Linked DNA regions of Egicoccus sp. AB-alg2. The protein of the gene in region 2 interacts with the protein of the main gene of each other region in a pairwise test. Links are inferred from orthologs where the notes say so. Each region holds a gene or a part of one and is shown on either strand. Other genes may lie near its edges.

Region 1 (15,285 bases), on a different replicon or contig from region 2:
CTGCGCGCCGATCTGCTCGAGGCCGGCGACGCCCTGCAGGCCGACCTGCGTGCCGGTGAAGAACGCCAGCGAGGCGATGACGAACAGCATCCCGCCACCGACGATGAACCCGCCGGCACCGACGACGACGTCCGAGATCTGCGGCAGGATGACCTTGCGCCACCACTTGAGGCTGAACGGCAGCGCGGACAGTGCTTCGCCCCAGAACCGCAGCTGGTCGGTGAACTCCTCGAAGGGCCGCAGCGGCCGGGACACCGCACGCAGGGCGCGGACGTCTGCGCGGGGGGTGAGACCGGGTTGGTGGGCACCGGGGGTGAAACCGGGGTCGGTGGCGGCCACGGCTCAGACCTTCGGCGGGACGAGCTGGAAGTACAGCGCCGTCAGCACGAAGTTCACGAAGAACAGCACGATGAAGGTCAGCACGACCGCACGGTTGACCGCGTCGCCGACCGCCTTGGGCCCGCCGTGGGCGCTGTAGCCGTACCAGCAGGAGATGGCCGCGGCGAGGTAGCCGAACAGGGTCGCCTTGATCATCGCCGACCACAGGTCGGGCAGGTGGGCGAGCTCGGTGAACGAGGAGAAGTAGGCCCCGCTGGTCCCGCCCTGGACCGGGACGGCCATCACCCAGCCGCCGAGGATGCCGGCGGCCGACACGAGCCCGTTGAGCAGCACGGCGACGAGGGCGGCGGCGAACAGCCGTGGCAGCACCAGGCGGTGCACCGGGTCGACGCCCATGACCTCCATGGCGTCGAGCTCGTTGCGGATGCGTCGTGAGCCGAGGTCGGCCGTCATGGCCGAGCCGCCGGCCCCGGCGATCAGCAGCGCCGTGGCGACCGGCGCGGCCTCGCGCACGATGCCGAGCACCATCGCCGCGCCGACCGAGCTCTCCGCGCCGAGCTGCCGGGCGAACGAGCCGACGTGCAGGGCGAGGATGACCCCGAACGGGATGGAGATCAGCACGACCGGGACCATCGTGACCTTGGCGATGAACCAGCACTGCTGGACGAATTCGCCGAACGGGAAGCCCCTGCGCACCGCGAACATGCCGTCGACGCCCATCGACGCGACGCCGCCGAGCTGTTGCACACCCGCCTTCACGCTGGGCATCCGGTCCTCCCGAGTCGTGCATCGCAACGAGCCGGTGGCGGGTCGGTGACGGCGTCGTGACGGACCGCGCGGACGGGGCACGGACGGCTCCCCGCCCATTCGGTCGCCACAGCGCTTGACCGTGCGCGGGTCGCGCAGCACACTCGCCAACCGCGACAACGCACTCGGGTGTGCGGAACGCGTCCCCCCAGGGTTCTTTGGCCCCCGACGAACAAGGATCCGACACGTGGCACCGGACGACGACGACGACAAGCGCGGCCGCCGTTCCAGCGGGTCACGCACCCTCGCCCGCGGGCTGGCGCTGCTGAACGCGCTCGGTGAGCACAGCGACGGCGCGACCGTCTCGGGTCTGGCGGAGTCCACCGGCCTGGACCGGGCAGTGCTGTACCGGTTGCTGGACACGCTGACCGGCGAGGGCTTCGTCACACGTGACCCGGAGACGCGCAAGTACCGCCTCGGGCTCTCGATGCTGGAGTTGGGGGTCCGGGCCGCGCAGGGACTGGAGGTCCGGCGCCTGGCCGGGCCGCCGCTCCGGGCGTTGTCCGAGGACACCAACGAGACGGCCTGCCTTGCCGTGCGCGACCGCGACGACCTCGTCGTCGTCGAGGTGATCGAACCCGGCGACCGGTTCGTGCAGGTCAACTACCGGATCGGGTTCCGCCACCCGCTGGGGGTCGCGGCCCACGGCAAGGCGCTGCTGGCGTTCCTGCCGGAGGGGGCCCGCAACCCGGAACTCCAGCCGGTGCGCCAGCGCGGTGTCGCCTACACCCGCGACGAGTTGGAGCCGGGCGCGTCGGGGGTCGCGGCGCCCGTCTTCGACCACACCGGTCGGGCGGTCGCGGCGGTCGGGATCGTCGCGCCGACGGCGCGGCTGCCGGAACCCGAGTCGATCGCCCTGCGGGTGCTGCGCAGCGCCCGCGAGATCTCCGAGCGACTGGGCTGGCGCCCGCGGCGGGCCACCTGACCGACACGTCATCCTCCCGGCGGGGCGGGCGGCGTCCAGCCCACCGCGGCGTCCCGCCCCGGCCGCGCCGGCCCGGTGGCTGGTCCGTCCGGCTGGTCGCTACGCGCACGGGCCGTGGCTCGACGTCCGCGCGGCGACCAGCATGCTCTTTCGGCCGGGTTCTCCCCGGTGGGAGGGCGAACGAGATGACGAGCTACCACCGGTTCGGGACGGTGCCACCGAAGCGGCACACCCAGCTGTGGCACGAGGGGCGGCTGCTGGTCGAGGAAGTGATCGGCCTCGAGGGCTTCGACGGTCCCTCCTCGACGCTCTACCACCTGCACCAGCCGATGCAGCTGCGCCAGGTCGGCACCTTCCGGCCGCTGGCCCGCGACGAGTGGCAGCCCGACCACCACCTCCACCACCACTTCGACAGCCGCGAGCTCGCGCCCGGGGGCGACGCGCTGACCGCGCGTCGGCTCCTGGCCTTCAACGACGACCTCGAGGTCTGGTTGTCGCGCCCGGACCGGGCCATGGTCGGCTGGTACCGCAACGGCGAGGCCGACGAACTGGTCTTCGTCCACGAGGGCGCCGGCACCTTCGAGACCGTGCTCGGCGACCTCCCGTACCGCGACGGCGATTACGTGGTGGTCCCGCGCGGGGTGACCTACCGCGTGGTGCCGTCCGGACCGGGGCCGCAGCGCCACCTCGTCCTCGTCTCCAGCGGTCTCGTCGAGGTCCCGGCCCGCTACCGCAACGGCTACGGACAGCTGCTGGAGCACGCGCCGTACTGCCAGCGCGACCTGCACGTCCCGGCGAACCTGCGCACGGTCGACGAGGAGGGCGACTACACGGTCACGCTGCGCATCCGCGGGGGGCTGCAGGACTACGTGGTCCCGTTCCACCCCTGCGACGTGGTCGGCTGGGACGGCTACCTGTATCCGTGGACGCTCAACATCCACGACCTCGAACCGCTGGCCAAGCAGATCCACCCGCCGCCGCCCGTGCACCAGACGTTCGAGGGTCGCGGGTTCATGGTGTGCTCGTTCGTGCCGCGGCCGGTCGACTGGCATCCCGAGGCCGTCCCGATCCCGTACAGCCACGCCAACCTCAACTCCGAGGAGCTCATCTACTACGTGGCCGGCTCGTTCGGGTCCCGCAAGGGCATCGACGTCGCCTCGCTGACGCTGCACCCGTCGGGCCTGACCCACGGCCCACAGCCGGGCGTCGCCGAGGCCAGCCTCGGCTCGACACACACCGACGAGGTCGCGGTCATGATCGACGCGTTCCGGCCGTTGCGTCTGACCGCGCTGGCGCGGGAGCTCGACCGCCCCGACTACGCCTGGTCGTGGACGCCGACGGTGCACCTGGACCAGGCGGCCGACCCGGCCGTGCCCACGCCCGGTCCGCTGGCCTGACCGGCCGGGGACGGACTGGCTTCGTCACCGGGGCCACGCCGGGTCGGCGCCCCGCCAGGTGTCTACGCTGGCCGGTCCTGGGGCCGCGGACACGGCAGGAGTGGCGACGGTGTCGGAGGAAGTGGAGCTCGCGACGGTCGAGGTGTTGGGCGCGCTCGCGTACGGGCAGCTGCGCTCGTTCCAGGTCACGGCCCGCGCGGTCGGTCACGCGCCCGACGCCCGCACCGCCGACGAGTTGGCGGAGCTCGCCGTCCGCGAGCACGCCGGTTACGTGCTGCTGCGTGACACGCTGGCCAGCCACACGGACCTGCCCGGCGCGGTGATGGACCGGCAGAAGCCCCACTTCGACGCCTACTTCGACCGTGTGCCGATGGACGACTGGTTCAGCGCCTGCGCCTTCTTCGCCCTGGGCCTGCCGATCGCGGCGGACTTCAGCCGTGAACTGGCACCGTCGCTCGACCGCGAGACGGGGATGGTGCTGGTCGCCTCCCTGGCCGACCGCGGCCCGTTCGAGCGTTTCGCGACCGCTCACCTCCGCGAACAACTGGTCGACGACACGGCCTGCGAACGCGCCCGCCAGCTGGTCGCCAACGTCCTCGGACGCGCGCTGCAGGGCTTCCAGGGCATCGTGTCGGACACGGACGCGCTGAAGGTGATCCTCGCCAGCGGTGCCGACGACGGCGAGACCGGCGAGACGCGGGTCAAGCGGCTGGCGATCGGCGTCATGCAGGGCCACCACCGTCGCATGATCGAGCTGGGCCTCGAGGACCTCGAGGAGATCACCTGACGGCCATTGGCGTGGACCGCGGCGTCCGCGCCCGGCCCGGCCCCCCCGAAACCGCCCGTCGCCTGCCGCCGCCCGCCCGTCGAGGAGCCCGCGTGGACCCGCTCGAGTCGTTCACCCTCGAGGAGTTGCGCCAGCGCCGCAGCGTGAAGTGGCGGACGTACCCGCCCGACGTGCTGCCCCTGTGGGTCGCGGAGATGGACGCGGCCCTGGCCGAGCCCGTCGCCCGTGTGCTGTCCGACGCCGTCGCGCGCAGCGACACCGGCTATCCGGCGGGCGACGGCTACCAGCACGCGATGGCCGACTTCGCGCGACGGCGCTGGGGCTGGGACGTGCCCGTCACACGGATGGCGCTGATGCCGGACGTCATGCGCGGCGCCATGGAGCTCGTGCGGCTCGTGACCGCGCCCGGCGCGCCGGTGATCGTGAACCCGCCCGTGTACCCGCCGTTCTACGCCTACCTGCGCCACGCCGAACGCACGGTCGTCGAGGTGCCGCTGGACGTCGACGGTCGTCTCGACCTCCGCGCCGTCGACGACGCGATGGCGGAACTCGCCGGGCGGTCGGCGGCCTACCTGCTGTGCAACCCGCAGAACCCGACGGGCACCGTCCACCGGCGTGAGGAGCTGGCCGCCGTCGCGGCTTCCGCGTCGCGCCACGGGGTGCGGGTCGTCGTCGACGAGATCCACGCGCCGCTGGTGCTGTCCGGGGCCGACTTCGTGCCCTACCTGACCGTGCCCGGCAGCGAGGACGCCTTCTCGCTGCTGTCGGCCTCCAAGGGCTGGAACCTGCCCGGGCTCAAGGCGGCCGTCGCGGTCGCCGGGCCGGCCGCGGCGGCACAGCTCGCCAGCCTGCCGGTCGAGGTGGCGCACGGCGCGACGCACTTCGGGGTGCTGTCCCACACCGCGGCGCTGCGTGACGGCGAGGACTGGCTCGACGCCGTGGTGGCCTCAGTGACCGAGCGGCGGGCACGGCTCGGCGACCTGCTGGCACGGCATCTGCCGGACGTGCGGTGGCGCCCCGGCGAGGCGACCTACCTCGCCTGGCTCGACTGCCGTGGACTCGGGCTCGACCGTGACCCGGCCGACCACTTCCTGGCGGCCGGGGTGGCGGTCGTCGACGGCCGGGACTTCGGCACGGGCGGCGAGGGCCACGTCCGGCTCAACTTCGCCACCTCGACGTCGATCCTCGAGGAAGCCGTGCACCGGATGGCGGCCAGCCTCTGACGGCCGGGTCAGCCGGTCACGTGCTCGAGGTGGACGTCGGCCCAGGCCGGGTCGGGCGCCGGGAAGTCGTCGCGCCAGTGGCCGCCGCGTGACTCCGTGCGCAGCCGTGCGGCGCGCACCAGCACCCGCGACACCCGCAGGGCGTGCCACAACTCGACTTCGTCGTCGGCCGCGCCGGGACGGTGCAGGTCGGCCGACAGGGCCTCGAGTTCGGTCGCGACGGTGGCCAGCCCCGCCTCGGTGCGCACGGGCCCCGCGCCCTCGAGCATGGCGGTCCGCAGCCGCTCGCGCAGCGCCTGCGCGGGGACGGGCGCATGGTCCGCGAGTCGGGGAGGTTCGCCCAGTTCCCCGTGGCGGCCGGGCAGTTCGGCCGCGAGGGCCGTGGCCGCACGCGCGCCGAACACCAGCGCCTCGGTCAGGGAGTTGCCCGCCATCCGGTTGGCACCGTGGACGCCGGTCGAGGCCACCTCGCCGGCGGCATAGAGGCCGTGCAGCGAGGTGCGTCCGTCGAGGTCCGTGCGGACGCCGCCGACCTGGTAGTGGGCGGCCGGCGTGACCGGCACCCGTTCGGTCACCAGGTCGAAGCCGTACCGGCGGGCGCCGGCGAGCACGGTCGGGAACTCGTGCGCGAACGCCTGCTCCGACAGGTGCGTGGCATCGAGCCAGGCGGTGCCGTCGGGCTGGTCGAGGATCGCCTTGGCGACGACGTGGCGCGGTGCGAGCTCCGCGTCGGGATGGCGGTCGACGAGGAACCGTTCGCCGTCGGAGCCGTGCAGGGTGGCACCCGCGCCGCGGAGGGCCTCGGTCAGCAGGAACCGCCACGTCCCGGCGACGGCCAGCCCGGTGGGGTGGAACTGCACGAACTCCAGGTCACGCACGGCGGCGCCGGCCGCCATCGCCAGCGAGACGCCGTCCGCGGTCGCATGGGCGGGGTTGGTGGTGGCGGCGAACAGGCCGCCACAGCCGCCGGTGGCCAGCAGCACCGCCCGCGCCTCGACGGCCAGCAGCCGGCCGTCGGCGAGGACCCACAACCCGGTGACGCGCCGGGCCTCGTCCTGGGCCAGCGCCACGACGATGCCCGGAAGGCGCGAGACCTTCGGGGCGGCCGCGGCCCGCAGGACCCGCACCAGCTCGGCGCCGGTCGCGTCGGCGCGGTGCACCGAGCGGGGCACCCGCTGTCCGCCCTCGCGCGCGAGGTCGAGGTGCGCCGGGTCGTCGGAGGTGACCTCGCCCGGGACCCGGTCGAAGGCCGCGCCGAGGTGCAGCAGTTCGCGCACGTGACCGGGCGCCTCACGGGCCAGCACGGCGACGGCGACCGGATCGCACAGGCCGTCGCCGGCGAGCAGCGTGTCCTGTGCGTGCAGCTCGGGGCTGTCGTCGGCGCCGATCGCGACCGCCAGGCCACCCTGCGCCCAGGGCGACGAGCCGGAGTCGCCGCCCGGCACGCCCTTGTCCACCACGACCACGTCGAGGTGGTCGGGCAGCCGGCTGGCGGCGTAGAGACCGGCGACGCCCGCACCGACGATCACGACGTCGGCGCGGACCCGGTCGTCCACGATGTTGGGCGGGGGAGGGGGTGCGGAGATCGTCATGAGGCTCGCGTGCGTTCGGAGAGGGTGCGCCGGACCGTGAGGGAGTTCGTCAGCAACTCCCCGAACCCGTCCGGGTCGGCGAGCAGCCAGGAGTGGCCGGCGTCGGTCACGATGTCGCCCGGTGCGCCCGCCGCGTCGCACATCGCCAGGAAGGTCGCCTCCGGGACCACCTTGTCGGCCGAGCCCCACAGGATCGTCACCGGCAGGCCGCGCGCGGCCAGGGTGGCGAGTTCCTCGCGCAGGTCGGCGTTGCGGGCCAGTTCGCCGGCCCGCCACACCGCCGCGGGGTTGGTGACGGCGTTGCCGACGAGATCGCGCAGCACCACCGGCAGCACCCGCCGGTAGTCGCGCCGCCCGAACTCGCGGGGCAGGCGGAGCCCCCAGTCCCACAGCGGTCGCTCGGCCAGCAGCCGGTCGGCGCGTCCGCCGGTCTTCCACACCGAGCCGCCGATGGAGTTCACGAGCGTCAGCGACCGGGCGCGCTCGGGGTGGTACCAGGCCGTCGCGGTCGCCACGCCACCGCCGAACGAGTGCCCGACCAGCGCGGCCGGTTCCTCGACGCCCGCGTGGTCGAGCAGGTCGTCGACCCAGTTGGCCAGCTTCTCGAAGGTGTACTCGCCCGGCAGGGCGTCGCTGCGGCCGAAGCCGGGCAGGGCCGGCGCGAGCACCCGCCAGCCGCTGGCGGCGATGCCTGGCAGGGCGCGGGCGTAGGAACGGGCCGACAGGCCCCAGCCGTGCAGGAAGACCAGCGGCGGGCCGTCACCGGCCTCGCCGTAGACGGCGACGCGGCCCTCCAACGTCGTTCGGTGCCAGCGCAACTGAGCGTCGGGGGAGCTCGTCACCTGCCCTCCGTTGCCGCTGGACGAGACGACGGGGCGGTCACCGGCCGCCCCGTGACGGTCCCGGCGAGGAACCACCGCGGACCGCGACGGAGTCTAGCGGCGCCGCATGCGAGGCCCGGGTGCGGGTTTGCGGGGCCGGGCTGCGGCACGTGGGGCCCGGGTGCGGCATGCGGGCGGCTGGTGTGGCAGCCTGCGCCGGCGCGTCGGAACTCGAGGAGGTCAGCGTGGAGGTCGGGATCGTCGGTGGCACCGGGGCCCTCGGCCGCGGTCTGGCGCGCCGCTGGCTGGTGGCGGGCGTCGACGTGCGGCTCGGATCGCGGGACGCGTCGCGCGGGCAGGCGGCGGCCGACGAGCTGCGCGCAGAGCTGCCGGACGCCGCCGGACAGGTCGTCGGCGTCGACAACCTGGGCGCCTGCGAAGCGCCGGTGGTCGTGCTGGCCGTCCCGTACGAGGGGCTGGATGCGGTGCTGGAGCCGCTGGCCCCGGCCGTCGAGGGCCGGATCGTCGTGAGCGCCGTCAACCCCCTGGCCTTCGACGCACACGGTCCCTACAACGAACCCGTCGCCGAAGGCAGTGTCGCGCAGGCCTGCGCCGCCAGGCTGCCGGGCGCCCGGATGACCGCCGCGTTCCACAGCGTCTCGTCGACCGCACTCAAGCGCCTCGACACGCCGCTCGAGGACGATGTCCCGGTGTTCGGCGACGACACCGAGGCCGTCGACGCCGTGGCGACGTTGGCGAACCGGATCGACGGGGTGCGGTCGTATCCGGCCGGCGCGCTGCGGCTCGCCGCGCCGCTCGAGGGGCTGACAGCGGTGATCATCGCCGTGAACAAGCGCCACAAGGCTCACGTCGGCCTGCGCCTCAGCCGCCTCACCCCCCGCTGAACCGGCTCACCGCGCGCCTCGGGTCTCCGTCACCATGGCCCTGCGGGCGTGGCACGAAAGAGCGGGCCCGGAATGGCCACGTGCGGTATGCGCCTTTCGGACTGATCCTGTCGCTCGGGCGGCTTGACTCGGCCGGTCACTGTCATCGGCGAACGAGGCACCCATGCCGTCCAGATCCATTGGCCGCGTCCACCGCTACCTGCTGTTGGTGGCAGCGGTGGCCTTCACCCTCACGGTCACGCCGCTGCTGCACGCCCACGAGCTGGCGTGTGCACACGACACCAGTTTCTTCGCCTGCAACCCGGCCGCCGCCCACCTCGGCCCCGGCGACACCATGGACAAGGGTGACGCCGCCGCCGACTTCGACCCCGACGCAGAGCCCGGTGAACCAGGGCCCATGCCCGCGATGGCAGCCGACGCCGGGGAGTTCGTGACGCTCGGTAACTACGACCCCCAGAACTCGATCGCCGACGTGTGGGCGCACAAGCGGGTCGCGTACCTCGCGAGCTGGCGCGCGGGCTGCCGGTCCAGCGGCGTCGAAGCCGTCAGTCTGCGCGACCCGGCGAACCCGACGCCGCTGTCCCGATTCGCCGACGCCGAGAGCAACCCGGAGCTGGCCGGCACCTGGACCGAGAAGGTGATCGTCCAGCGCGTCAACACCCGCCATTTCCGCGGTGACCTCGCGGCCGTCTCGTTCCAGCCCTGTTCGCTCAGCTCGGACGCCTTCCGTGGGTTCGGCGTCTATGACGTCTCCGACCCCACCGACCCGGTGGAGCTGGCGCTCGTGCCGACGGACAGCCCGTACGGCGTTCACGAGCTCTGGCTGGAGGCGCGCCCGAACGCCGCCTACGTCTACACCGCCGCCATCTACGCGGAGTACGCCACACGGGGAGCCGAGAAGGACTTCATGGTCTTCGACGTCTCCGAGCCGGGCGAGCCGGTGCGGATCTCCGAGTGGGGGATCACCGAGGAACTCGGCATCGACATCTTCGACGGCAAGGGCCTGAACTTCGTGCACTCCGTCATCGGCGACGGGCGTCGCGCCTACCTGTCGTACTGGGACATGGGGACCGTGATCCTCGATCTCCGTGACCCCGCCAACCCCGTGTACGAGGGCAACACCGGCGACCTGTACCGCCCCGAGGACGAGGGCAACGCCCATTCCGCCTGGTTGGCGCAGGGCGGCAACGTCCTCATCCAGACCGAGGAGGACTTCTCCGTCGCGCCCCAGTACGACGCCGATGGCGAACTCGTCCGCGAGCAGGCGTGGGGCTATCCGCGCTTCTACGACATCTCGAACCCGACCGAGCCGGTGCATCTGGCCGACTTCGAGCTGCCGACGACGCGCCAGCTCCCGCCGCCCGGGCCGAACGACTACACGGTCCACGACCCGAAGGTGCGCGGCAACACGGTGTTCTTCTCGTGGTACGCCGAGGGCATCGTCGCCGTGGACATCGCCGGGATCCGCAACGGCGGGGAGCCGACCTTCGTCGCCCAGTGGAAGACGCCGACGCCGAACCCGAACCCGATCGGGCCAGGCGAGCGACCGGGCAACGACACCAGCGTCTGGGGCGTGGCGCTCGACGGTGACCTGGTCCTCGCCTCGGACCGGAACTCCGGGCTCTACGTGTTGCGCCTGCAACGCTAGACCGCCGCGGGAGGGGCGACGGCGCCCGTCGCCCCTCCCGTCATCCGAGGTCGTCTCCCGAATCGGCCTGCAGCGCGTTCAAGGGCGCGTTCGGCGGGCAACTCGCCCTTGGACGCGGTGCACCGCCGCGTGCAGCATCGACAGTGTCTGCGGAATGCAGCAGGGTCGGCGCGAGCAGGTGATGGGTGGGTGCTATCTCGCTCTCCTGGGCGACGAGGTGCAGCACCGTGGAGACGTGGAGAACGAAACGGCCCACTCGGCTTCCCCGGTTCGGTAGCGACGCGCGACGCCAGACGCGGACACCGGCGGGGGACGTGAAACCGTCGAGAAACGGTGGCGGGGTGGCCACCGAAGGCCACCCCGCCGACCGTCACGTGCTTCGGCTCAGTCGAGCGGCGTGCCGTCGTGGACCAGACGCCAGGAGTCCTCGAAGATCTCCTCGGGGTCGATGACACCGACGTCGGACACGTAGTCGATGATCAGCTGCCGGACCTCGCGCTGCTCGTCGAGGAGCACCGGCGCGGTCGTGACGTGCGGGAACCCGCCGCCGCCCGACTGGCGGTAGTTGTTGATGGCGACCGCGAAGCGCTGCTCCGGGTCGAGCGGCGCACCCTCGAACTGCAGGTTCTGGATGCGCTCGCCGACCGGCTTGGCGACGTCGACGTCGTAGGTCAGCCCACCGATGATGTCGTAGTTGTAGTGCGGCTCGTTGTTGGCCTGGAGGATGGTCTCCGGGTCGACCGGCCAGCTCGACGGCGTCTGGAAGTACTTCGCGGAGTACTCCAGGAAGTCGGCGATCTGGGCGCCGGTGAGTTCGACCGCCAGCAGCGTGTTGTCGTAGATGTAGGCGCTGGCGACGTTGCGGATCGTCACCTGGCCGGCCGGGATGAAGGCGTCGCGGGTGAACGGCGCCGCGATCGACAGCACCGGCAGGTCCGGGCCGCCGAGCGCCTCGAGCCGGGCCTCGACCTCACCGATCTGCGCGGTGTGGATGAGGTCCATGATCGGGGTGTCGCGGTAGACCGACTCGCGACTCGACCACTCGCCGGTCGAGGTCCCGATCGGCGTGTTGACGTAGGCGACCGTCGTCTCGTGCGCCTCGCGGGTGAGGTCGAGGATCGCCGGGTCCGGGGCGACGCTGGTCGCGTTGCGCACGTGCGAGCCCTTGTGCGCGACGGTCCACTGACCGCGCTCGAGGCGCAGCGTGAAGTCCATCACGGACAGCTGGCGGCCGTGCTGCTGGGGCTGGGTGACCAGCACCTGCTCGCCGGTGACGTCGTTCGCAATGAAGCGCTCGGGGATCGACACGTGCGTGTGCCCGACCAGGATCGCGTCGAGGCCGGCGACCTCCTGGGCCAGCTCGGTGGCGGCGTTCTCCAGCGGCAGCTCCGGGCCGTAGCTGGAACGGCTGGTCAGCCCGGAGTGGGCAACGGCGACGACCAGGTCGGTCTTGCGCGCCAGTTCGGGTACGAAGCGCTTGGCCGACTCGACGATGTCACCGAACTCGAGCACACCCTCGACGTGGCGCTGGTCCCAGATGGCGACGCCCGGCGGGGTGAACCCGATGATGCCGACGTCGACGGGCTTGTGGCCCGGCACGTTGACGCGGCGGATGGTGTAGGGCTCGTAGGCCGGGTCCTGCGTGCCGTGGTGGTAGGTGTTGGCCGACAGCAGCGGGAAGTCGGCCTGCTCGATGAAGCCGTCGAGGAAGTCCAGCCCGTAGTTGAACTCGTGGTTGCCGACCGACGTCGCGTCGAAGCCCATGTGGTTCATGGCGGCCGCGATCGGGTTGTCGGTCATGCCGGTGTCGCGCTCGACCTCGGCGTAGTAGTACGCGAGCTGGTTGCCCTGCAGGAAGTCACCGTTGTCCAGCAGCAGGGTGCGCTCGGCGCCGCGCTCGGCACGGACCTCGTTGACGAGCGTCGAGAGGTGCGCGAGACCGCGGGCGCTGGAGAACGGCGCGTCCGCGAAGTAGTCCCAGTCCCAGACATGACCGTGGATGTCGGTCGTGCCCATGATGGTCAGTTCGAAGGTCTTGGCGTCGTGACCGGGGGTGCCAGCGGGCTTGGCCTGGGCGAGCCCGCTGGTGGCCAGGGTCAATGACAACAGCAGGACGAGCAGCAGGGTGGCACGGGAACCGCGCCGGATGCCGCCCGCCCCCGGCTCCGGGCACAGCCCGGTGGAGGTGTGCGTCGACAAGGGATGCCCTCTTCGTCGAGATTCGTGACGGGGGCGGACGGCGCCGCCTCTCCGACCGGCGTCGCCGGGCACTGCTCGCCCCCGTGCTTCCGGACCGGAAGCGCGCGGAGTGTAGACAGGCGTCCACTCGTCGCGCGTCCACGGCCGACGAACGCCGGACCGCGCGCGGGTCGACCCGCGGGAACTCAGCGGGCGGCGGCGCGCTCGTCGGCCACGGCCTGCCGGTAGCCGGCGACCAGCCGGGCGGTCAGCGGCCCCGGGCGTCCGTCGCCCAGCGGCCGCCCGTCCACCGCGACCAGGGGCACCACCTCGCGGGTCGTCGCCGTCAGGAACGCCTCGTCGGCAGCAGCCAGCCCGTCGGCCGTCAGCGTCCGGGCCTCCACCGGGATGCCGAACCGTTCGGCGACCTCCAGGACGACCTGCCGGGTCACGCCGGCGAGCAGGCCCGCGTCCGTCGGCGGGGTGACGAGGACCCCGTCGACCACGGCGAACAGGTTCGAGCTGGCCCCTTCGAGGACCTCGCCGGACGGGCTGGTCAAAAGGGCCTCGTCGGCGCCTTCCTCGCGGGCGCGGCGCTTGGCCGTCACGGCCACCAGGTAGGAGACCGCCTTCACGTGCGGCAGCTCCCGCGCCATCGGGACCGTGATCGCCCGCAGGCCCACCTCGGTGCGTCGCGGGTCCAGCTGCAGCCGGTGCGAGGTGACCACGATCGTCGGCTCGCCGACGGCTCGGCCGGGGAACGGCGAGTCCGGTTCGATGCTGCCGGCCGAGACCGTCAGACGGAGCGCGCTGTCCTGACCGTCGAGGGCGTCGAGGTTGGCGCGCGCCGTGTCGGCGACCGCCGCACACAGCACGTCGCGAGGGCCGGGCGAGAAGCCGAGCTCGGCGGCACCGGCGATGGCCCGGTCCACGTGACCGGCGAGGCGGAAGACGTGGTCGCCGTAGGCCCGGAAGGTCTCGAAGACCCCCTCGCCGTTCCGGAAGCCGCGGTCGAAGACGGACACGGTCGCCTGCTCGGCCGGCATCAGACGACCGCCGATCCACACCTGCAGGGAAGCGCTCATCGCGGCTCCGTGCGTCCGTGGCCGGCGACGGCCGGCGAGCCGGGCCCGCCGCCGTCCGGCCGCCGGGCCCCGACGGCCCGCAGGAACGCGGCGGCCTTGTCGAAGCTCTCCCGACGCTCGTCGTCCGGGTCGGAGTCCGCCACGATCCCGCCGCCCGCGCCGTAGTCGACCTGCCCGCCCGGGTGCAGGGTGGCGGTCCGGATCGCGACGGACAGGCGCGCCGCCCCCGGTGAGAGGAAGCCGACCGCGCCGCAGTACCAGCCGCGGCGGGCCTGCTCCAGCCGTTCGATGATGCGCATCGCCGCGATCTTCGGCGCGCCGGTGATCGAGCCGCACGGGAACGTGGCACGGAGCAGGTCGCCGTAACCGACGTCGGCGCGTAGGTCGCCGACCACCGTGGAAACCAGGTGCCAGACGGTGGGATGTGCCTCGACGACGGCCAGCTCGGGCACCTGCACGCTGCCGTCACGGCACACGCGCCCGAGGTCGTTGCGCTCGAGGTCGACGACCATGACGTTCTCCGCCCGGTCCTTGTCGGAGGTGGCCAGGTCGTCGGCGAGCGCGGCGTCGAGGTCGGGGTCGGGCGCGCGCGGCCGCGTGCCCTTGATCGGCCTGGTCATGACCCGGGAACCGTCGACGGCGAGGAACGTCTCCGGGGAGATGGAGGCCACGCCGATCGCAGGAATGGCGGCCGCGAACGGCGCGGGCGACTCATGCCGCAGCGCGCGGTACAGGCGCCACAGGTCGTGCGGCCAGCGGCTGGTGAGGCGCTGGGTCAGGTTGACCTGGAACACGTCGCCAGCGGCGATGTGTTCCAACACGGCACGCACGGCGGCGAGATGGGCGTCGCGGTGGAGGCTGGTGGTCAACGCGACGTCGGTCGTGGGGGACACCGCGGTCGCGGGGGAGGGCGGCGAGGTCCCGGGCGGCGTGGTCGTGGGGCGGGAGCGGGTGTCCAGCCGGCGGCACACCTCGCGGACCTCGGCCTCGGCGCGGCCGCGGCGGAGCAGGTCGCGGCCGACCACCACCACGCGGTCACGGGCGGGCGGGACGGCGACCACGACTTCGGTCAACTGCAGCCACAGGGCCGGGCTGCCGCGGTCGTCCGCCAGTCGCCGGGGCAGGTCCTCGATCCGGTGGCCCAGGTCGTAGGACAGCGCACCGACGAAACCGCCGGTGAAGGCGGGCAGGCCCGGCGTCGTCGGACGTGGGTCGGTGGGTCGAATCCCCAGGCGCTCGCACCACGCGTCCACCGCCGTGAAGGGATCCGCTCCCGCGTCGTGCACGCCACCTTCGCCGTCGACGAACCACGTACGGCTGCCGTCGTCGACCAGCCGGGCGGTGGACGGCGGCACCACGTAGGACCAGCCGTCACCGTCGCCCGACTCCAGCAGGGCGGCGGCCTGACACCGCTCGACCAGCGTGTCGAGGTCCACGGTGCCGTCGGCGAGTCGCGGCGGACGCGGCACCTCGGCGTACCGCAGCTCGTCCTCCCTGCCCACGGCCGTGTCGCTCACGTCGTGGACGGCACGCCGTACTTGCGCCGGAACGACGCGTCGTCGAGCGTGTCGAGGTCCT
Region 2 (10,112 bases):
GGGCCGAGCAACGGCCAGTGGGTCAGGCGCACGTCCCCGAGGAAGTGGATGGGCCGCTCGATCGCCACCCCGAGCGCCACCGAGTCGGCGTGCGACTGGTGCGTCGAGGCGACCAGGACCGGCCCGTCGTCGGGGACGTGCTCGACGCCCTCGACCTGCAGGCGCAGCCACAGCTTGAGGACCGGTCTCAGGCTCAACCGCACCAACGAGCGCGCCCCGGGAACCATGGGAGCCACGGTGCGGGGCGCGTCGCTCATGGCCGCCTCCGGCGGCTGCGGTACGGGCAGCGGTGCGGTCATTGCGGCAGGTTGTCGTGGACGAACATCGGTTGGCGGGCGCCCTTCAGCGACCGCAGGATCCCGACCAGCGCGTCACGGGTCTCGTGGGGGGCGACGATCTCGTCGACGCTGCCGCGGCGGGCGGCCAGGTCGACGTGCATGGCGTCCGAGCGGTATTGCTCGACGAGATCGTCACGCCGGTCGGGCTCGGCGTCGAGCTGCCGGCGGAAGATGATGTCCGCCGCGCCTTCGGCGCCCATGACGGCCAGCTCGGCGTCGGGCCAGGCGAGCACCGCGTCGGCACCGAGGCTGCGCGAGTTCATCACGATGTAGGCGCCGCCGAAGGCCTTGCGCAGGACGACCGACACGCGCGGCACGGTCGCCGACGCGAAGGCGTGCAGCAGCTTCGCGCCCTTGCGGATCACCCCGCCGTTCTCCTGGGCGGTGCCGGGGAGGAAGCCCGGCACGTCGACCATGACGACCAGCGGGATCCCGAACGCGTCGCAGAAGCGCACGAACCGGGCGCCCTTCTCGCTGGCCGTCAGGTCGAGGACGCCGGCCAGCCACTTGGCCTGGTTGGCGACGATCCCGACGGTGCGGCCGTCGATCCGGGCGAAGCCCACGACGAGGTTGCGGGCCCAGTGCTCCTGCACCTCGAGGAAGCGGCCACCGTCGACGACGCCGCTGATGACGTCGCGGACGTCATAGGGCTCGCGACCGTCGACCGGGACGATGTCCCGCAGGTCGACCGACGCGGGCGGCTCGGGCGCGACCTCGGGCAGTGGCGCGGACGACGACGCGGGCAGGTAGCCCAGCAGATCGCGCGTCAGTTCGAACGCTGCCCGGTCGTCGTCGACGACGAAGTGGGCACAGCCCGAGCGCTCGCCGTGCACCTCGGGGCCGCCCAGCGAGCGGGCGTCGACGTCCTCGCCGGTGACGGCCTTCACGACCCGGGGACCGGTGAGGAACATGTAGGCCTCGTCGGTCATGACCGTGAAGTCCATCAGCGCGGGCGAATACACCGCGCCGCCGGCGCAGGGGCCGAGGATGAGCGCGATCTGCGGCACCCGGCCGGAGGCCGCGACGTTGGCGCGGAAGACCTGTCCGTAGCCGTCGAGGGCGGCCACGCCCTCCTGGATGCGGGCGCCACCGGAGTCGTTGATGCCGACCACCGGCACGCCACCGCGCCCGGCCTGCTGGATCGTCCGCGCGATCTTGTCGGCGTGGGCCTCACCGAGCGAGCCGCCGAGCACCCGCCGGTCCTGGGCGTAGACGTTGACGGGCCGGCCGCCGATCGCGCCCGTGCCGGCCACCACCCCGTCGGTGTCGGGACGGCGCTTGTCCAGCCCGAACTGGTTCGCGCGGTGCTGCCGCTGCGATCCCAGCTCGACGAAGCTGTCGCGGTCGAGCAGGCGGGACAGCCGCACCCGGGCGCCGTCGCCCGGCTGCAGGGCGGTCGGGTCGAGCGCCGGGGTCTCGATGTGGAGGGTGTCGGTCACGGAGAACCTCGCAGTCGCGGTGTTCGGGGGCCGGGCCGGGGCCGAGGTCGGCCGCCGGCCACGGCCGGTCAGGCGCGGGTGAGGACCAGGGCGGCGTTCTGGCCGCCGAAGCCCATGGAGGTGGACAGCGCCGCCTCGAACGTCACGGCGCGGGGTTCGCCCGCGACGACGTCGAGTGCGATGTCGGGGTCCTGCGTGGTCAGGTTGGCGGTCGGGGGCACGAGCCCCTCGCGCATGGCCTGGATCGCGAAGATGGCCTCCACGGCGCCGGCCGCGCCGAGCAGGTGGCCCGTCACGCCCTTGGTCGAGGTCACCACCAGGTCATCGGTGTGGTCGCCGAACACCTTGCGCAGCGCGCGGGCCTCGGCGACGTCGTTGAGCGGGGTCGAGGTGCCGTGTGCGTTGAGGTGCGCGATCGAGGTGGGGTCGATCCCGGCGTCCTCGACGGCGCGCTGGATGGCCAGGACGGCGCCGCCACCGTCCTCCGGTGGCGCGGTCGCGTGGAACGCGTCCGCGGACGCCCCGGCACCGGCCACGACCGCCAGCGGTGCGGCGCCGCGGCCCCGGGCGTGCTCCTCCGACTCCAGGACGAGGACGCCGGCGCCCTCCCCCATCACGAAGCCGTCACGGTCGACGTCGAACGGACGCGACGCGGCCGCCGGGTCGCCGTTGCGCGACAGCGCGCCCATCTGCGCGAACGCGCTGATGGACAGGGCGGTGATGCCGGCCTCGACGCCGCCGGCGAGCACGACGTCGGCGACACCCGAGCGGATCAGGTCGCGGGCGACGTGGATCGCCGAGGCGCCTGCCGCGCAGGCGGTGTTCACGGTCATGTTCGGCCCGCGTGCGCCCGTGCGGATCGCGATCGTCCCGGCCGCCGTGTTCGACAGCATCTTCGGGATGAACATCGGGCTGGCCCGGTTGGGGCCCTTCTCGAGGAAGCGCGGGTACTCGTCGGCCCAGGTCTCGGCACCACCGATGCCGGAGCCGAGCAGGATGCCGACCCGGTCCGGATCGGTCGCGACGATCCGTTCCGGGTCGTCGTCGACGTCCACCAGGCCGGCGTGCTGGACGGCCTCGCGCGCCGCCAGGACGCCGAGGTGGGTGAAGCGGTCGAGGCGACGCTTGGCGCCCCGGCCGAGCTCGGCGTCGGCGTCGTAGGCCGGGACGCGGCAGCAGATCGTCACCGGGGTGCCGGCCGCGGCCAGCTCCTCGTCGACCACCGCGGCGGCCTTGCCGGCGAGGACCCCGTTCCAGGCGTCCGCCAGCCCACGGCCGGCCGGGGTCACCAGACCCATGCCGGTGACCACGACGTTGCGTCGTGCGTTCATCGCGGACTCCTTCTCCTGTGGTCGATCCCCCGTCGAGGAGGCGCAGGTCGCGGCGCGCCCCCGAGCGGAGGTCAGGCCGCGGCCTGCTGCTTCTCCGTGATCTTGTCGATGGCGTCCTGCACGGTGCGGACGTCCTCGAGCTCCTCGTCCTCGAGCTTCACGCCGGTCTCCTCCTCGAGCACGAGGGTGAGTTCGACGACGTCGAGCGAGTCGAGGCCGAGCGCCTCGAAGGTCGCGTCGGGGGTCACGTCCTCGGCCGGGACACCGAAGGTGTCGACGAGGACGGTCTGGAAGGTGGCGAACAGGTCCTGGCTCATGGGTGGTCCCTCCTGGAGGGTCGGGGTTCCCGACCGGACGTCGGGAAGGGCACCGGCCCGATCGGCGGGCCGGAGGTCTGGGACGGGGCGGCGGTCAGATGCCGGCGCCACCGTCGACGGGGACGACGGCGCCGGTGATGGAGCCGGCGGCCTCGGAGGCGAGGAAGGCGACGGTGGCGGCCACCTCGTCGGCTTCCACGGGGCGCCCGGTCGGCGCCTGGGCGAGCAGCGCCTCGCGCGCCTCGTCGCCGAGCGCGTCGGTCATCGCGGTGGCCACGAAGCCCGGGGCGACGACGTTGACGGTCACGCCCTTGCGGCCGACCTCGCGGGCGAGCGACTTGCTGAAGCCGATCAGCCCGGCCTTGGAGGCCGCGTAGGCGGTCTGGCCGACGTTGCCGCGCAGGGCGACCACGGACGCGACGCTGACGATCCGGCCGAAGCGGGCGCGCAGCATCGGGCGCATGGCGGCACGCGAGACGAGGTAGGCACCGCGGAGGTTGACCTCGACGGTCCGGTCGAAGCGGGCCGGGTCGAGGCGCAGCAGCAGGTCGTCGTCGGCCACGCCGGCGTTGTTCACGACGACCGCCAGCGTGCCGAGTTCCGTGGCCCGCTGGACGGCCGCGGCGACGGAAGCCTCGTCGGTCACGTCGATCCGGACGGCCTCGGCGTCCCCCTGGCAGTCGGCGGCGACCTTCTCGGCGGCCTCGGCGTTGCCGCCGTAGCCGACGAGCACGTGGTGGCCGTCGGCCGACAGCGCGCGGCAGATCGCGGCGCCGATGCCGCCGCTGCCGCCGGTCACGAGTGCGATACGGGTCATGCGGTGCCCTCGTCGCTGGTCGGGTCCGGGTTCCAGGTCAGCAGGCAGGCACCCCAGGTCAGACCGGCCCCGAAGGCGGTCAGCAGCACCGTGTCGCCGGGGTGCAGCCGCCCGCGGTGGCGGGCGTCGGCCAGAGCGAGCGGCACGGACGCGGCGGAGGTGTTCCCGTGCTGGTCGACGGTGAGGTGCACGCGGTCGCGGTCGACGCCCACACGCTGGGCGACCGCGTCGAGGATGCGGATGTTGGCCTGGTGGCCGACGAACAGGTCGACGTCGTCGATGGTCCGGCCGGCGCGCTGCAGCACGTCGTTGGCGGCGGCGGTCATCCGCGCCACGGCGTTGCGGTAGACGTCGCCGCCGCGCATGGTCAGGTAGTGGCTGCGGGCCTCCAGGACGGCGGCGCTGACGGGGGTACGGGTGCCGCCGGTCGCGGTCCACAGCATCGAGGGGTCGCGGCCGTCGGCGCCGAGGGAGAAGGGGCCGAGGCTGCCGGCGGCGTCCGGCACGAGGACCGCGGCGCCGGCACCGTCGCCGAAGAGGATCGCCACGCCCCGGTCGGTGGGGTCGACGATCCGGCTGAGCGTCTCCGCGCCGATCACCAGCACCGGGGCGTCCTCGACGAGCGCCATCGCCGAACCGACCCGCAGCCCGTACAGGAACCCGCTGCAGGCGGCGTTGACGTCGAAGGCACCGACCTCGGTGCCCAGGGCCGCCGCCACCAGCGGCGCCGTGCCAGGCACGGCGTGGTCGGGCGTGGTGGTCGCGACGATGACGGCGGCGACGTCGTCGGTGCCCATACCCGCGTCGGCCAGGGCCGCCTTGCCGGCCTCCAGTGCGAGGTCGGAGGTGGCCTGGTCGGCCGCGGCGTAGCGCCGCTGGGCGATGCCGGTGCGCGAGCGGATCCACTCGTCGGACGTGTCCAGCCCGCTGGCGGCCAGGTCGTCGTTGGTGACGACCCGCTCCGGCAGGTAGGCGCCCAAGCCGGCGATCGTGACGGGCGAGGCGCCCGCCACCTGGGACCGGGGGACCCAGCTCACCGGCGCACCCACAGCACGCCCTCGCCGGCCGACACGGCCTGACGGGTCCCGGCCAGGGCGCCACCGATGCGACCGTTGCAGGACGCGCGGACCTCGGCGGGGCCGTAGGCGCCCTCGACCGTGGCGACGACGTCGCCGCGGTGCACGACCGTGTCGGCGGCGACGAGGGTGCGCACCCGGCCGTCCACCGGCGAGGTGAGAACGGACATGGCAGGGATGGGGATCATCGCGTTGGCTCCGGTCGTACGAGGCGGTGGTTCGAGGGGGCGGTCAGGCGCGGGCGCCGGCGAACTGCGCGGCGACGGCGTCGACGTCCTCGGGGGTGGCCACGGTGTGCACGCGCACGTCGGGGACCGTGCGCTTGGCGAGCCCGGCCAGCACGCCGCCGGGCCCGACCTCGACGAGGTCGGTGACGCCCAGCTCGGCCAGGCGACCCTGCAGTTCGCGCCACCGGACCGGGGCCAGCACACCCGCGACCAGCGCGTCGCGGATGGCGGTGCCGTCGCGCAGGACCTCCGTGGTGGTCCCGGTCACGAGCGGCAGGGCCGGCGTGCGCACCTCGGCGTCGGCGAGCGCCGCGGCCAGGGCGTCCACGGCCGGCGCCATCGCCGGCGAGTGGAACGCCCCCTCGACGTCCAGGGGCAGGGCCCGGCCACCGGCCTCACGGGCGCGATCGCGGATGCGGCCGATGGCCTCCGGCGTGCCGGCGAGCACGACCTGGCCGGGCGCGTTGTCGTTGGCGATCACCAGATCCGGGTCCTCGTCGACCAGGACCTGCACGGCATCCGGCTGGAGCTTGACCAGCGCGGCCATGCCGCCGGGGTTGGCGGCGCAGGCGCGGCCCATCGCCTCGCCGCGAGCGGCGACGACACGGGCCCCGTCGGCGACCGGCAACGCCCCGGCGGCGATGGCGGCGGTGGCCTCTCCCAGGCTGTGGCCCGCGACCACGTCGGGCGTCACACCGGCGTCGGTGAGCGCCTTCCAGGCGACGAGCGACGCGGTCATGATGGTGGGCTGGGCATCGGCGGTGCGGGCGCCGGTCCCCTCGTCGGTCGCGAGGTCACGCACACTGCGGCCGATCGCGTCGGTCACCTGGTCGACCATGGCGAGGGCGGGGTGGCCGTCCCAGGGGTCGAGGCAGCCGGTCCGGTAGGAACCCTGACCGGGGAACACGAACGCGAGACGCACGCAGGCTCCTTCACGAGGCGAACGGGAGGGTGGAGGGGACGGGTGGACGGGAGGGAGGGGGACCTGGACGTGGATGCGAGTTGACACCGACGTCAATTTCAGATCGGCACGAGTTGACACCGACGTCAGTGTCTTGTCAAGGACCCCCCGCCGGCACCCGGCCCGTGCCCACCGCGCGGACCGGCGCCGGACCCGCGCTCACCTGCGGCTTCGCACTACGTTGCCGGGGTTGCGATGCGCGAGAAGGGAGATGCATGGACCGCGCGGCCTGCGCCATGCGCGACGATCGGGACCCGCTCGCGGACCGGCGAGGCCGGTTCGCGCTGCCCGACGGGGTCGTCTACCTCGACGGCAACTCGCTCGGAGCCCTGCCACACGGGGTCGCGGACCGGCTGCGCACGGTCGTCGAGCAGGAATGGGGCGTCGGGCTGATCCGGTCCTGGAACGAGGCCGCCTGGGTCGACCTGCCGGCCCGGGTCGCCAGCCGGCTGGCACCGCTGCTCGGCGCCGCCACGGACGAACTGGCGGTGGGCGACTCGACCTCGGTGAACCTGTTCAAGGCCCTGGCCGCGGCCCGCGCCCTGCGGCCGGAGCGGCGGGTGCTGCTGACCGACGACGGCAACTTCCCGACCGACGTGTACGTGGCCGGCGGGCTCGCGCACGTCCGCGGCGACCTCGAGGTGCGCGTGGTCGCCCCCGACGAGGTCCCGGCGGCGCTCGACCACGACGTGGCGGTGCTGGCGTTGACGCAGGTCGACTACCGCACGGGCGCACGGCGCGACGCGGCCGCGCTCACCGCCGCGGCACACGAGGTCGGCGCGGTCACGGTGTGGGACCTGGCGCACTCGACGGGCGCCATCGAGGTCGACCTGCACGCCTGGGACGCCGACTTCGCGGTCGGCTGCTCCTACAAGTACCTCAACGGCGGGCCCGGGGCGCCGGCCTACCTCTTCGTCGCGCGGCGCTGGCACGAGGCGGCGGACACCCCGGTGCGTGGCTGGTTCGGGCACGCCCGTCCGTTCGCGTTCGCCCTCGACTACGAGCCGGCCGCCGACGCCCGCCGGTTCCAGGTCGGCACCCCGCACGTGCTGTCGACCGCGGCGTTGGACACGGCGCTGGCGGCCTTCGAGGGCGTCTCGCCGGCCGACCTCGACGCCAAGGCGCGCAGCCTCACGGAGACGTTCGTCGCGCTGGTCGATGCCCACTGCGGTGACGAGGTCGAGGTGGTCTCGCCGCGCGACCCGGCCGCCCGCGGCGCGCAGGTCTCGCTGCGCCACCGCGAGGCGTACGCGCTGACGCAGGCCCTGATCGGCCGGGGCGTGATCCCGGACCACCGGCCGCCCGACCTCGTGCGCTTCGGCTTCGCGCCGCTGTACGTGCGCCACGTCGACGTCCACGACGCCGTGCAGGTGCTCGCGCAACTGCTGCGCAGCGGCGACTGGGACCGGCCGGAACACCATCGTCGCCGCACGGTCGTCTGACCGCCGACGCCCGTCGTCGCTCGGCGGTCACCGGCCCGGTCGTGCCGCGGGCCCGGCCCAATCGGGCATGCGGGCGTGCGCCCCCGCGGGGTCGTCGACGGTCGCCTCGAGGCGGCCGAGCACGGCCCGTAGCCCGGCGGCGGCGCCCGGGCGCAGCCCCAGACGGTGGGACGCGGGCAGTCGCGGCAGCACGCGGACCCGTAGCCGCGCGTCCGCGGGCAGCCCCGCCAACCGGCGTGCGGCGGCGAAGGCCTCGCGGTAGCCGCCGAGCTCGTCGACCAGGCCTCGCTGGCGGGCGTCGGCACCGGTCCACACCCGGCCGCGCGCGATCTGCTGCACCTGCTCGCGTGGCAGCCCGCGCCCGGCCGCCACCCGCTCGACGAAGTCGTCGTAGACCCGGTCGAGCAGTTGCCCGACCTGATCCCACTGCGCGTCGGTGAACGGCTGGTCGCTGGAGAACATCAGCGCGTTCGCGCCCCGGTGCACCTCGTCGGTGGTGATCCCGACCTTGTGCCGCAGCTCGCGGGCCACGAGCTTGCCGTACACCACGCCGATGGAGCCGGTCAGCGTCGCGGGCGAGGCCAGGATGCGGTCGGCGTCCATCGCGATCCAGTAGCCACCGGACCCGGCGAGGCTGCCCATCGACACCACGACCGGGGTCCCGGCCTCGCGGGCGTAGGCGACGGCCCGCCGGATGGCGTCGCTGGCGACCGCGGAGCCGCCGCCGCTGTCCACGCGGAAGACGATCGCACGGACCCGCTGGTCGCGGACGGCCTGCTGGAAGGCCGTCACGACCGTGTCGGCGCCCATGACCGGTCCGAGCGGCGACGGCCGGCCGCGACCGACCTGGATGGCGCCGCGACCATGGATCAGCGCGACCGTCGGCTGGTCGGGGCGCTGACGTCGCCGCAGCAGGGCGACGTACTGGCGCAGCGTCAGCAGCCGTGCCTGCGGCCCGACCCGCGCGAAGGCGGCCGCCATGGTCTGGTCGCGATAGGCGAGGCGGTCGACGAGGTGGTGGTCGCGCGCCTCCTCGGCCAGCAATGGTGCACGGTCGACAAGCTCGGCCGCCCGGTCGCGGGCGAGGCCCCGTCCACCCACCACCGCGTCGAGCAGTTGCTCCTGCAGGTTCGCCACGATGCGGTCGGCGGCTTCCCGGTGGGCCTCGGTGAAGGCCCGTTCGGTGAGCAGGTTCTTGGCGGTCTTGAACTCGTGGCGATGGTCGAGCTGGGGGACGACGCCGAGCTTGTCGAGCAGATCGGCGACGAAGGGCTGCACGACGCCGACCCCCACGACGCCGACCTCGCCGGTCGGCTGGAGGTGGACCTCCTCGAAGGCGGAGGCGACGAGGTACGCCAGCACGGCGTCCCCGGCCTCGCTGAAGGTCTGGGCGTGCGCGAACGTCGGCTTGCCGCTGGCGCGGAACGCCCGGACGGCGCCGGCCAGTTCCTGTGCGTGTGCCCAGCTGTCGGCGGGGGCGTCGACCCGGGCGACCAGCGCGCCGACGCGCCGGTCGCGGGCGGCCTCCTCGAGCGCGGCGACGACCTCCCGCAACGACGGCCCGCGGGCGCCGGCCATGCGGGCGACGGGGCTGCCGGGCGCGCCGTCGGTGACGGGCCGCGAGAGGTCGAGCGCGAGCACGAACCGCCGCCGTGGCCAGGGCAGGAGCCGGTGGATCCATCGGCGGCGGTCGGGCGGCATGGTCACCTCGTGGCGTCCCGCCGGCACCTCGGGCTAGAGGGAGATCCCCCGACCCTCGCTGGCGCCGATCTGTGTCGTGATGTGTTCGAGCACGTCGCGCGGCACGGCGTCGTCGAGCGACAGGGCCATGATGGCCTCGCCACCGGCCTCCGCGCGACCCACCTGGGCGGCGGCGATGTTGACGCCGGCCTCGCCGAAGCCGGTCCCCACGGTGCCGACGACGCCGGGCCGGTCCTCGTAGCGGAAGAACGCCATGTGCGCGGCCGGCTCGACGTCGACCGGCGTGTTCCAGACCTCGACGAGACGTTCGCGCGCGCCGGGATGCAGCAGTGTGCCCGCCACCCGGATGGCGGAGCCGTCGCGGGTCGCCCCGGACACCCGCAGCAGCGAGACGTAGTCCTCGGAGTGCGGATCGGAGATCTCACGCACGCGCAGGCCCCGCTCGTCCGCCAGCAGCGGCGCG

Evidence for each region.
Region 1: the proteins of ACERM0_RS09760 (region 2) and ACERM0_RS04080 interact in binary tests that used the Escherichia coli proteins (3 or more experiments, as listed by UniProt). The link is inferred for Egicoccus sp. AB-alg2 from one-to-one orthologs.

Annotation. Positions count from the first base shown.
Region 1 is NZ_JBGUAX010000002.1:296,526-311,810, reverse strand. What follows is about bases 5,990-8,777. They hold ACERM0_RS04080 (alpha/beta fold hydrolase), read right to left. Parts: upstream 7,913-8,777; coding sequence 7,067-7,912; downstream 5,990-7,066. Other genes in these bases: npdG (NADPH-dependent F420 reductase), read left to right, coding at 8,137-8,777; ACERM0_RS04085 (L-aspartate oxidase), read right to left, coding at 5,990-7,070. Outside these bases: ACERM0_RS04115 (ABC transporter permease), read right to left, coding at 1-339; ACERM0_RS04110 (MlaE family ABC transporter permease), read right to left, coding at 343-1,107; ACERM0_RS04105 (IclR family transcriptional regulator), read left to right, coding at 1,334-2,071; ACERM0_RS04100 (homogentisate 1,2-dioxygenase), read left to right, coding at 2,257-3,468; ACERM0_RS04095 (ferritin-like fold-containing protein), read left to right, coding at 3,578-4,255; ACERM0_RS04090 (MalY/PatB family protein), read left to right, coding at 4,348-5,478; more of ACERM0_RS04085, read right to left, coding at 5,487-5,989; more of npdG, read left to right, coding at 8,778-8,796; ACERM0_RS04070 (LVIVD repeat-containing protein), read left to right, coding at 8,960-10,444; ACERM0_RS04065 (bifunctional UDP-sugar hydrolase/5'-nucleotidase), read right to left, coding at 10,829-12,643; ACERM0_RS04060 (aminotransferase class IV), read right to left, coding at 12,829-13,707; pabB (aminodeoxychorismate synthase component I), read right to left, coding at 13,704-15,224; ACERM0_RS04050 (hypothetical protein), read right to left, coding at 15,221-15,285. UniProt on the Escherichia coli protein: The physiological role of BioH is to remove the methyl group introduced by BioC when the pimeloyl moiety is complete. It allows to synthesize pimeloyl-ACP via the fatty acid synthetic pathway through the hydrolysis of the ester bonds of pimeloyl-ACP esters.
Region 2 is NZ_JBGUAX010000004.1:462,711-472,822, reverse strand. The notes cover bases 1,803-4,590. They hold ACERM0_RS09760 (acyl carrier protein), read right to left. Parts: upstream 3,426-4,590; coding sequence 3,180-3,425; downstream 1,803-3,179. Other genes in these bases: ACERM0_RS09750 (beta-ketoacyl-ACP synthase III), read right to left, coding at 4,239-4,590; fabG (3-oxoacyl-ACP reductase FabG), read right to left, coding at 3,520-4,242; ACERM0_RS09765 (beta-ketoacyl synthase), read right to left, coding at 1,846-3,108. Outside these bases: ACERM0_RS09775 (lysophospholipid acyltransferase family protein), read right to left, coding at 1-257; ACERM0_RS09770 (acyl-CoA carboxylase subunit beta), read right to left, coding at 296-1,777; more of ACERM0_RS09750, read right to left, coding at 4,591-5,279; ACERM0_RS09745 (hypothetical protein), read right to left, coding at 5,276-5,488; ACERM0_RS09740 (ACP S-malonyltransferase), read right to left, coding at 5,550-6,467; kynU (kynureninase), read left to right, coding at 6,722-7,948; signal peptide peptidase SppA, read right to left, coding at 7,976-9,649; serA (phosphoglycerate dehydrogenase), read right to left, coding at 9,683-10,112. UniProt on the Escherichia coli protein: Carrier of the growing fatty acid chain in fatty acid biosynthesis.